One region of the Nitrosomonas cryotolerans ATCC 49181 genome, then DNA from elsewhere that is predicted to be linked to it. Evidence: predicted binding sites of a transcription regulator. Region 1 holds the regulator's gene; the other holds the start of a gene.

What was found. The regulator sigma-54, encoded in region 1, starts transcription at its own class of promoters, with help from an activator protein. The targets are predictions, from matches to a motif close to TGGCACNNTTCCTGCT.
Region 2: a site for sigma-54 is predicted at 1,413-1,428, ahead of BUQ89_RS05835 (pilin). Genes of this name have one in related genera too.

Annotation. Positions count from the first base shown of each region.
Region 1 is NZ_FSRO01000001.1:1,911,028-1,916,516, forward strand. It holds gene nadA (quinolinate synthase NadA) at 1-124, opposite strand, end outside; gene lptC (LPS export ABC transporter periplasmic protein LptC) at 417-980, shown strand; gene lptA (lipopolysaccharide transport periplasmic protein LptA) at 1,026-1,577, shown strand; gene lptB (LPS export ABC transporter ATP-binding protein) at 1,618-2,340, shown strand; gene BUQ89_RS08535 (RNA polymerase factor sigma-54) at 2,395-3,849, shown strand; gene hpf (ribosome hibernation-promoting factor, HPF/YfiA family) at 3,869-4,195, shown strand; gene BUQ89_RS08545 (PTS sugar transporter subunit IIA) at 4,334-4,801, shown strand; gene hprK (HPr(Ser) kinase/phosphatase) at 4,788-5,489, shown strand, end outside.
Region 2 is NZ_FSRO01000001.1:1,299,109-1,304,597, reverse strand. It holds gene glnE (bifunctional [glutamate--ammonia ligase]-adenylyl-L-tyrosine phosphorylase/[glutamate--ammonia-ligase] adenylyltransferase) at 1-1,349, shown strand, start outside; gene BUQ89_RS05835 (pilin) at 1,484-1,930, shown strand; gene BUQ89_RS05830 (GspE/PulE family protein) at 2,132-4,516, opposite strand; gene BUQ89_RS05825 (3',5'-cyclic-nucleotide phosphodiesterase) at 4,538-5,302, opposite strand; gene BUQ89_RS05820 (universal stress protein) at 5,325-5,489, opposite strand, start outside.

The DNA.
Region 1 (5,489 bases):
GATAATGATGCGCCAATATAATGACGCGCTTTCCTAATTTATTCTTGGCTGCAGTGATACGTTGTGCGCAGATATCATCTTGCATCTGATCAAAATGCTCGAACTTAATGGCTTCCATATACATGACCGTTTCTTTATTTATTACGTCTAAAAAGGAACATTAACACATTTGGATACATATTCAAGTTTGGGATTTAAAAATATACAAGCGAATGGGGCGAGATCTCGGCGAATGTAGTGATATGAGATAGCCAGTTGTCAATTAAACGGATTTTTAGGCTAAATACGCTATGCTGCCCTATCATGTATAGCGCATGAGTTCTGGTATAATTTGTTTTGTAAACATTCTTGCTATTGGAGTCAGACTGATATTCAAAATTTTAGATTCTAAATAGATTGATGCATTCTAAATTTAAATGATTAATCGCCTGCATCTCAGTTTTCCCCTGATACTTCTGATTATCATTGTGTTATTGACGTTCTGGCTGGATCAAGCGGTGCAGCCCGCAGCGATAACGCAAGATAATGAAGCGTATCGTCATCCTGATTATATTGTGGAAAATCTTTCAGGAATTCGCATGGATCATGAGAAAGTTGTGAGCAGAACTTATTTTGCAGAAAAAATGTTTCACTATCTAAATGAGGATATTACTCATCTAGAAAAAATACATTTTATGAGTACTCAACCGGGCAAACCGTTGATGCGAATGGTTGCGGATCGGGCTGAATTGTTAGGTAACGGAGAAGATATTTATCTTACCGGTCATGTGACGATATTGAGAGGGTCAGATGATGAAAAAGATAAGATAACCATGGTGACCAGTTTTTTGCATCTTATTCCGGATGAAAATATTGCCAAGACGGGCGAATCTGTAACTATTTCCAGGTCAAATACTACGATTGATGCAATTGGGTTTGAATTAGATAATCGTACTGGTATGGTCCAATTGTTATCGCGCGTGCGAGCTGTTGATAAATGATACTGACTAATAAACACTAGCTGGCGATTTGTTAATAAAAAATATATGAAGACTCATTTTCTAGCTTTCTTATTCAGTCTGTTTTTTACACAGACCGTTTTGGCTGAGCGTGCTGATCGCGATAAGCCTATTCATTTAGAAGCTGATCGTGCAACCGTGGAAGATGTCAATCGAAAAGATGGTAATCGAATTAGCGTATTCACAGGTAATGTCGTACTCACTCAGGGAACGCTGCTTATTCGTGCTGACAAAGTGGTCATGAAAGAGGATGCTTATGGTTTTCGATATGCGACTGCTTGGGGAGATCTCGTTAGTTTTCGGCAGAAGCGTGATGGACTGAATGAATATATTGAGGGATGGGGTAAACGAGTTGAGTTGGACAATAAAACTGACAAGATAGAATTGTTTAGGAAGGCACGCTTAAAACGTGGATTGGATGAAGTTCAAGGAGATTATATCTCTTATGATATGGACAGCGAATTTTTCCAGGTGATCGGGAGCAACGAACGAGGTGTTGAAACGGGTCTTGATAATCGAGTTCGGGTGGTGATTCAACCGAAGAATAAACCTGATAACGCAGATACGGATACGCCGTAAAACCTCATGCTAATCGATGACCGAGCTTTAGATCTAGGAAATGAGTAAATTAGAAGCTAATCATTTAAAAAAGCAATATAAGTCGCGTACAGTAGTGCACGATGTTTCTTTTTCTCTTGCGAGTGGTGAAGTCATTGGTTTGCTAGGGCCTAACGGTGCAGGTAAAACAACCTGCTTTTATATGGTTGTGGGATTAGTGCCGCTTAATGGGGGAGGTATTTATTTGGATGGCCATGATTTAAGCCAGATGCCGATTCATCATCGTGCTCGCCTTGGCATCAGCTATTTACCCCAGGAAGCATCAATTTTTCGACGCTTATCTGTAGAGGATAATATTCTCGCTGTACTGGAGTTACAGAACTTTAACTCTGATGAGATACAAAAACATTTAAATGATTTGTTAAACGATCTTCATATTAGTCACTTGCGCACTAATCCTGCTATTAGTTTGTCTGGAGGAGAGCGCCGCCGTGTAGAAATTGCTCGGGCATTAGCATCACAACCACGCTTTATTCTATTGGATGAGCCTTTTGCAGGTGTGGACCCTATTGCTGTAATTGATATACAAAAAGTAATCCGTTTTCTTAAGGAACGTAATATTGGTGTGCTCATTACTGATCACAATGTGAGAGAGACATTAGGAATTTGTGACCGAGCCTATATTATCAGTGAGGGAACGGTCTTGGCTAACGGGAAGCCTGATGAAATTATTTATAATGAGCGTGTAAGAAAAGTATATTTAGGAGAACATTTTCGACTATAAAGATGATGTTTGAATTAATCCGAGGTTACATGTAACTGCTGTTTTACTAAAGTAATGAAGCCAACTCTCCAGCTAAAATTATCACAGCAAATAAAACTTACACCACAACTACAGCAATCCATTCGATTGTTGCAGTTGTCTACGCTAGAGTTAAGTCAGGAAATAGAACGCATAATGCAGGAGAATCCGTTACTGGAATGGGATAATTGCTCTGATTACAGAGATGTGCAACCAGGTAATAATTCAGAATTGCTCATGTCAGATTCGTCGGACTTCCAGGATGACGCAGCTAAAGAGGTCATTTCAGTAGAGAATATGACTACGACAGTGATGAGTCAGAACAATGAATCTGATTGGAAGCAAGACCATGATTTTTACAATGGCTCGCGCGAAGATGAATATGAGCTGCCGCAATTGGCTGCAAAGCCGATTAGTTTACGCGAGCATTTGAATGTACAAATTAGTCAAAGTCAGATTTCTGAACGCGATAAGAGCATCGTAGGTTTGTTGATTGATAGCCTGAATGATGATGGTTATCTTGTTCAGGATTTGCAGGAATTGGTTGAGATATTGCCGCCGCAGCTTGAAATCGATATGGATGATATGCATATTGCTCTTGCGTACTTACAGCATCTAGACCCATCTGGAGTTGGAGCACGTAATTTGAGAGAATGTCTTATGTTACAGTTACAGCTGCAGCCAGTTGAGACGCCTTATCGCGATCAAGCGTTATTATTGGTAAATGAATATTTAGAAATTCTGGCATCACGGAATTTTGGCCAGATTAAAAAATTACTGAGTTGCGATGATGATTGTTTACGTTCAGTTCAGCAATTGATTACTCATCTTAACCCGCGCCCAGGAGCAATATTCAACTCTGAAGATGTGCGTTATATTGTGCCAGATGTGATTGTAAAAAAAATGAATGGAATCTGGGTGGCGAATCTTAATCTAAATGCTATTCCACGTCTTAGTGTTAATCGTCTTTATGCCAATATACTGAACCAGCGTCATCATGATTCAGCGCATGGATTGGCTAGCCAGTTAAGCGAAGCTAAATGGCTTATTAAAAATATTCATCAACGTTTCAGTACCATCCTGAGTGTGTCCAGTGCGATTGTTGAGCGCCAGCAACAGTTCTTTAAATATGGAGCAGTGGCTATGCGTCCACTTGTATTACGAGAAATAGCCGATAATCTAAATTTGCACGAATCAACCGTATCACGTGTGACCACTCAAAAATTTATGCATACTCCTCGTGGTATATTTGAACTTAAGTATTTTTTTGGCAGTCATGTTGCGACAAATACGGGTGGTGTTTGCTCTGCTACCGCCATTCGTGAGTTAATTAAGCAATTAGTAAAAACTGAGAATCCACAAAAACCACTGAGTGATAGCCGGATTTCAAAAATTCTAGGACAACAGGATATCGTTGTGGCTCGTCGTACCGTAGCAAAATATCGGGAGTCAATGCAAATTCCCCCGACTAATCTTCGTAAGTCATTTTAATAGGAATTAAGGAGACATAATGAATCTCAATCTTACTGGTAACCACGTAGAAATTACGCCCGCGATGCGCGAATATGTTATTTCTAAGATAAATAAAATCACGCGCCATTTTGATCATGTAATCGATGTTACAGTGACATTGTCGGTGGAGAAACATGGACAAAAAGCTGAAGCAAACGTGCACGTGCGGGGAAAGGATATCTTTGTTGAAGCGGATGGTACTAATATGTATGCATCAATCGATAACCTGATAGACAAGCTAGATCGACAAATACTTAAACATAAAGAGAAGAACCTGGAGCGTCGCAATGAAGGTGCATTGAAAGACCAGGATTTTGAGATATAGAAATAATTTAAATATAACTCACATTATTGAGAATGATGACTATGGCTTTTATTTGGCCAAGATAATTTTTGTAGTAGGGCTAATAAGTAAGAAAAAGAATACTTCATTGCCATTTAACGGAAATAACTTTATTTTTCTATGAATCTCATTTCACAATTATTACCGCTATCCAATGTTATCGTTGATTTAGATGTTGCTAGCAAGAAACGCGTATTTGAACAAGCTGGATTATTATTTGAGAACACATTACAGGTGGCGCGTAGTCAGGTTTTTGATAGCTTGTTTGCTCGTGAAAAACTGGGTTCTACTGGTCTTGGTCAAGGGGTAGCCATTCCACATGGTAGGATTAAAGGATTGCGTGAAGCTGTAGCAGCATTGGTTAGAATGAAAGAGGCAATCCCATTTGATGCGCCTGATGGTCAACCAGTGAATCTTGCCTGCATTCTGCTTGTTCCTGAAAAAGCGACTGATAAACATTTGCAAATCCTCAGTGAGTTGGCACAGATGTTCAGTGATAGGAGTTTTCGCGAAAATCTTTTACGTAGTAAAGATGCTGTAGAGATTCATAAGCTTATTGTTGATTGGACACCGAATGCCTCAAATTAGTATAGCGCAATTATTTAATGATAAAAAAGGGAAGCTGGGTTTAACCTGGGAAGAGGGACAGGCAGGAGGTGAAAAGCAACTCAATGATGAAGCTATTGCTCAATCTAGACAAGGGGTGATAGGCCATCTCAATTTTATACATCCTAATTGGATACAGGTATTAAGTAATGCTGAAGTTAATTATCTAAATCAATTAGATCCTACTTCCCTTGAAAATAAAATAAAGCAATTAACCCAAAGCGGAATCGCCTGTATTATTGTTGCTGACGGTGGGGAAGTGCCGGTTTCAATGCGAGCGATGGCAAGCACTAATCTTATACCCTTATTGTGTTCACCTTATCCGAGTCTGGAAGTAATTTGGTTGTTGCGTACTTATCTGGGGCATGTCTTGGCCCCATCTAGCTGTTTGCATGGCGTACTTCTGGATGTGCTGGGAATGGGCGTATTAATAACTGGAGAGAGCGGTGTTGGTAAAAGCGAGTTGGCTTTGGAGCTGATAAGTCGTGGTCATGGATTAGTAGCTGATGATGTTGTAGAGCTACGCCGTATCGCGCCGGAGACATTAGAAGGCCGCTGTCCGCCGATGTTACGTGATTTTCTTGAAGTACGTGGATTGGGAATGTTGAATATACGTACTATTTTTGGTGAAACGGCAGTACGTCGGCGGAAAAATATGAAATTGATCGTA
Region 2 (5,489 bases), 610 kb from region 1:
CGGAATTCAGCCAGCAGCGCATCAAAACCCTGATTCCGATTCTGATCGAAGCCGCCGCCGTTTATCCGCCGGTTGAGTCCACCCTGGAGCGCATGCTCAAGCTACTGGAAAACATCAGTCCGCATCCCGCCTATCTGGCGCTGTTACTGGAGCATCCGCACACCCTGCCCCGCGTGGCCAAGCTGGCCAGTACCAGTCAGTGGGCCATGGATTACCTCGGACGGCACCCGATTTTGCTGGATGAATTGTTGCGCAATCGGGCCCTGCGTACCCTGCCCGACTGGCCCACGCTGAAACGGGAACTGCTCTATCAGCTCAATCATGACAACAGCCCCAAACACAATGTCATCGAATGGCAAATGGATGTGTTGCGACACTTCCAGCATGCGCAAGTGTTTCAGTTACTGGTCAGCGATCTGGAAGGCTCGGCTGAGCTGGAAATACTCAGTGACCACCTGACTGCGCTGGCCGATCTCATTCTCGAGACCGTCTTGCAACTGGCCTGGTCGGGTCTGAAAAAGCGCCATCAGGCGCAGCCCGCCTTCGCCATCATCGGTTATGGAAAACTCGGCGGAAAAGAGCTCGGCTATGCCTCTGATCTGGATATTATTTTTCTGTATGACGACCCGCATCCGGATGCCTCCGAAATCTACAGCAAACTGTCTCAAAGCATTAACGCCTGGCTCACCAGCCATACCTCCGCCGGGCTGTTATATGAAACCGACCTGCGCTTACGCCCGAATGGCAGCAGCGGCCTGCCGGTGCACAGCATCGAAGCGTTTGCGCACTATCAGCGGACACAAGCCTGGGTATGGGAGCATCAGGCCCTCACCCGGGCCCGCTTCGTTGTGGGCGATGCGCACATGGCCACGATTTTTGAACAAACCCGCAAGGAAATCCTGTGCCAGCCCCGCAACCGGGCCGAGCTCAGGCGGGAGATTCTCAAAATGCGCGACAAAATGCGCGAAGGGCATCCCAACTCAACCACCCTGTTTGATATTAAACACGACCGGGGCGGGATTATTGACGTTGAATTTATCGTGCAGTATCTGGTCTTAGGCTATGCTCATGCACATCCCGAATTGACCGGTAATATCGGCAATATTGCTTTATTGAAACGGGCCGGAGAACTGGGACTCATTCCCATCGACCAGGCCGAACAGGTGCGCGCGGCCTACCGGGAATTCCGGCGGACACAACATTGGCTCCGCTTAAGTGGCGACACCAGTCTGGCCGGTGCTTCCCCCACCGAAGGCGTCTCACAACGCTTTGCGCGCGTGGCCGCCCCTTTATTTGATCACGCCCGCACCGAAGTATTAGAATTATGGACCCGCGTATTTGATCTGTAATATCATCACCTGAGCGCGATGATATCCGTGCTATCGACGGCGTTGTCGGTGCGACAAAAATATTGGCACAGATCCTGCTTATAAAAAATTACACACACCGAGTGTGTTATCACTAACCCAAAGGAGAATCACACATGCAACACGCACAAAAAGGTTTCACACTGATCGAACTGATGATTGTCGTGGCTATTATTGGTGTTTTGGCGGCCATAGCGGTTCCTGCTTATCAAACCTACACCAACAAAGCCAAATTCAGTGAAGTGGTATCAGCTGCCGCACCGTATAAATTAGCTGTCGAGCTTTGCTTTCAAGAACAGGGCACATTACTTGCTGCCAACTGCACCAACGCTCTTGGTGGAATTCCTCCCGTTACTGCCTCTAACGATGGTAACGTTGCGGCAGGCTCTGGAAAAATTCAAGCTAATGGCGCACTCACCGCCCAAATTCTAATGACGGCAATTACTGGCAATGGCCTGGCGGCTCAAACCTATCTGCTTACTGGAGTATCCCAAGGAGTTGGAAGACCTGTAGTCTGGACTAAAGATGCTGCGAGCACCTGTATAGCTATTGGTTATTGCTAACCCAAATACGTAATAATCAGTTTGTGTGAGTAAAACACAAATCTAAAACACCCCAGCAATGGGGTGTTTTTTTCATCCATTCATCCCATGCAGCTTCCGGCACCGATCATCGCAGCCGGGTTCCCCGCAGCGGTTTCCTTCAGTCAGCCCGATCCTCGATACATCAAAATGCCCTTTTGCGTCACATTCGGCCGAAAATCGTCACTTGATACACACCACGCGCACTTGATGAATGTCGGTAATGCCCTGCAATACCTTTTCTATTCCATCCTGCTTGAGGGTGCGCATGCCATCGCCCAGAGCGGTTACCAGCATTTCCGCCACACGCGCGTGTTCCTGGATATTCTTTTTCAGCAGATCACTGCCGATCATCAACTCGTGCAGGGCCACCCGGCCTGCAAAACCACTATTGACACAGCGATCACACCCCCCCGGTTTATAGAGCGTGATTGCGCCCTGTTCATCCCCATACTGCTTGATCCAGTCCGCTTTAATCGCTTGATAAGCCCCATCCCGATCCGTTTTAAACCGTTCGATATGCTGTAGTTCCTCGCAATATTCGGTTAACAGGGCCTTGATCTCGTGTTCGCTGGCCACATAGGCCGTCTTGCACGAACACAGGCGCTTGGCCAGACGCTGCGCCAGGATGCCCAATAATGCATCCGCAAAGTTAAACGGGTCCATGCCCATGTCCAGCAGCCGGATGACCGATTCCGGTGCACTGTTGGTATGCAGGGTCGCAAACACCAGATGCCCCGTCAGTGAGGCTTCAATCCCCAGGCTGGTGGTTTCCCTGTCACGCATTTCCCCCACCATGATGATATCCGGATCGGCACGCAAAAAAGATTTCATCACCACCGGAAAAGTCAGCCCGGCCTTGGCATTCATCTGCACCTGACGCAACCCTTTCTGGGTGATTTCCACCGGATCTTCCGCCGTCCAGATCTTGGTTTCCGCCCGATTCAAGTGTTTGAGTATGGAATGCAGGGTGGTGGTCTTACCCGAGCCGGTCGGGCCACAAACAAAAAACAGGCCGTAAGGCTTGCTGATAATGCTTTTCAGGGCCTGCAGATTGTGTTCAGTAAAGCCCATCTTATCCAGCGGAATGGGCTCCCCTGCCGACAAAAGCCGCATCACGACATCTTCCAGACCACCGGCCGAAGGAATGGTTGCCACCCGCAACTCAATATCCAGTGGGCCGAATTTCCGGAAGCGGATCTTGCCATCCTGCGGCCGGCGCTTCTCGGAGATATCCAGATCACACATAATTTTAATCCGCGTGACCAGTGGATTGCGATAACTGGCCGGAATCTCGATATACGACATTAATGAGCCATCCTTGCGAAAGCGGATGCGGGTTTTTTCCTTGCCGGGATACGGCTCCACATGAATATCCGACACCCCCATTTTATAGGCATCCACAATGATCCGATTGACCAGCTTGACCAGTTCATTATCTGACGCCGCCGAGGCTTCATCCAGTTCGTCGGCATCGTCGTCGAGCCCTTCTGGCAAACCGGACAGCATCTCGTTGATATTACCCATGTTATCGATCTCTGTATTATGATTCCCACCATAAAACAGATCCACCGTATTCTTGAATTCCCTTTTCGTGCAAACGCTGTAAATAACCTTGTATTTGGGAAAGATACTGTTGACAATGCGCAGCGATTTGATCTTTTCGGGGTCCAGTGCCAGAATCACCAGGCCCGCCTCGGTCTCGTCAATCGGCAGCCAGCCATTGTTGAGCACATAATCCTTTTTCAGACTGCGCAGCTGATCAGACGGCCTCACCCGGTCGGCCTTGTAAGGCTCATAGGCTACCTTGAAAAACGAGGCCAGCGCCCGACCGATGATCGGCACCCGGATTTGAAATTCATCGATCAGCACATCTTCCAGATCCCGTTCTTTTTTGCGCGCCGAACGCGTGGCCAGCTCAAATTCGGCCGCGGACATAATGGCATCCAAAACCAAATAGTCATATTTTGACTTGAGCAACTGAAACGGTTTCTGGCGCTGTTTGAACGCAATCGCCAGGGTCTGGCAAATCTCATTGATCCCTTCGACCACGAGGGCAGAGAAAGGCCGATCATCCTTGCTGTTGATGACCTGCACGACCCCCATCAAGGCACCGTCATCCGCATTCAAGATCGGCGCTACCAGCATCTGTTTGGTGCGATAACCCGTCCGCTTATCCACTTCATGCAAAAAACTGAGATGCGGGCTGAGCTGTTTTAACTCGTTTTTATCGTAAACATCTTTCAGGTTGACCAGCACTTTGTTCAGACTGACATAACCGGCAATGCTGTGTTCTGTAATCGGCAGTTTCAGATCCTGACACGAATCCAGCCCCGTTTTGATCCGGGACGTAATGAAGGTTTTATCTTCACTGAGTGAATAAATGGTCAGGCGATCCGCGTTGAATAAGGTGCAGATATTCTTGCTCACTTCCAGCATGATTTCATCGATATCATTGGCCGCGTGTATTTTGTTGGTCACGACCTGCAGGTTCTTGGAAAAATCCAATTTGCTGCTCATATCCGAAATATCCGCACTCGGGCCCGGCGTGATGATACTGATATTCATGGCGTCATTTCCCCGATTTTTCTAGAATTCAAATAGCTGATGATGGCTCAGACGACGCGGCTGAAACGGTCCGGCACAGGCGGCAATTTCACGCATAATCAGCGCCGCATCGCCTTGCTTCAGGTGGGTGATATAAATCTCCGCCGGGCGTTGCAATTTTTCCAGCTCGGCCATCAGCAAATCAGGACACAGATGACGCGACTGGATCGCCACGGTTTTATTCTGATTGCTAAAGGCCGATTCAATAATCAGATAGCGTAAGTTTTCAATTTGATTGACCGCCCCCCACAAGGCATCATGGGAAGTGGTATCGCCCGTGAAAACCAGGCTGGCCTGGCCCGAATCCAGCTGAAAGCCCACTGCCGGCACGATATGATTGGCCGGCAACGGCGTAATTTTCCGCCCGCCCAGATCTACCGTTTCGCCCACCGCAATGGTTGCGTAGCGTAAATACGGCGCTTCGCTATCCGGAATCTGCGTAAAATCAGGCCAGATCGCTTCATTAAATAAATGCGTTTGCAGAATCGCCAAGGTGGGCTGGGTCGCATAAACCGTTAAGGGCTGATCCCGCATAGAACCCACGGTATCCACCAGAAAAGGAATGAAAGCCACATGATCGAGATGAGAATGGCTGACAAAAACATGATCAATACTGGCCAGCTCAGCGATACTCAAATCCCCCACACCCGTACCGGCATCAATCAATATATCGCTATCCAGCAGCAAGGCGGTGGTACGCGAGCGCCCGCCGATACCACCACTACAACCCAAGACTTTCAGCTTCAATCCGATTTACTCCGGGTAAATGTTATTTAATCAACAGGACAGGGATGACTGATAACTGCACCACCTTGTGGGCAATGGAGCCCAGCAATAAGCCTTTCACCGCACCGAGTCCGCGCGAGCCCATCACAATCTGATCGCAACCCTGCTCCGTAGCAAAATACACGATCATTTCGGCCACCTCGCCTAC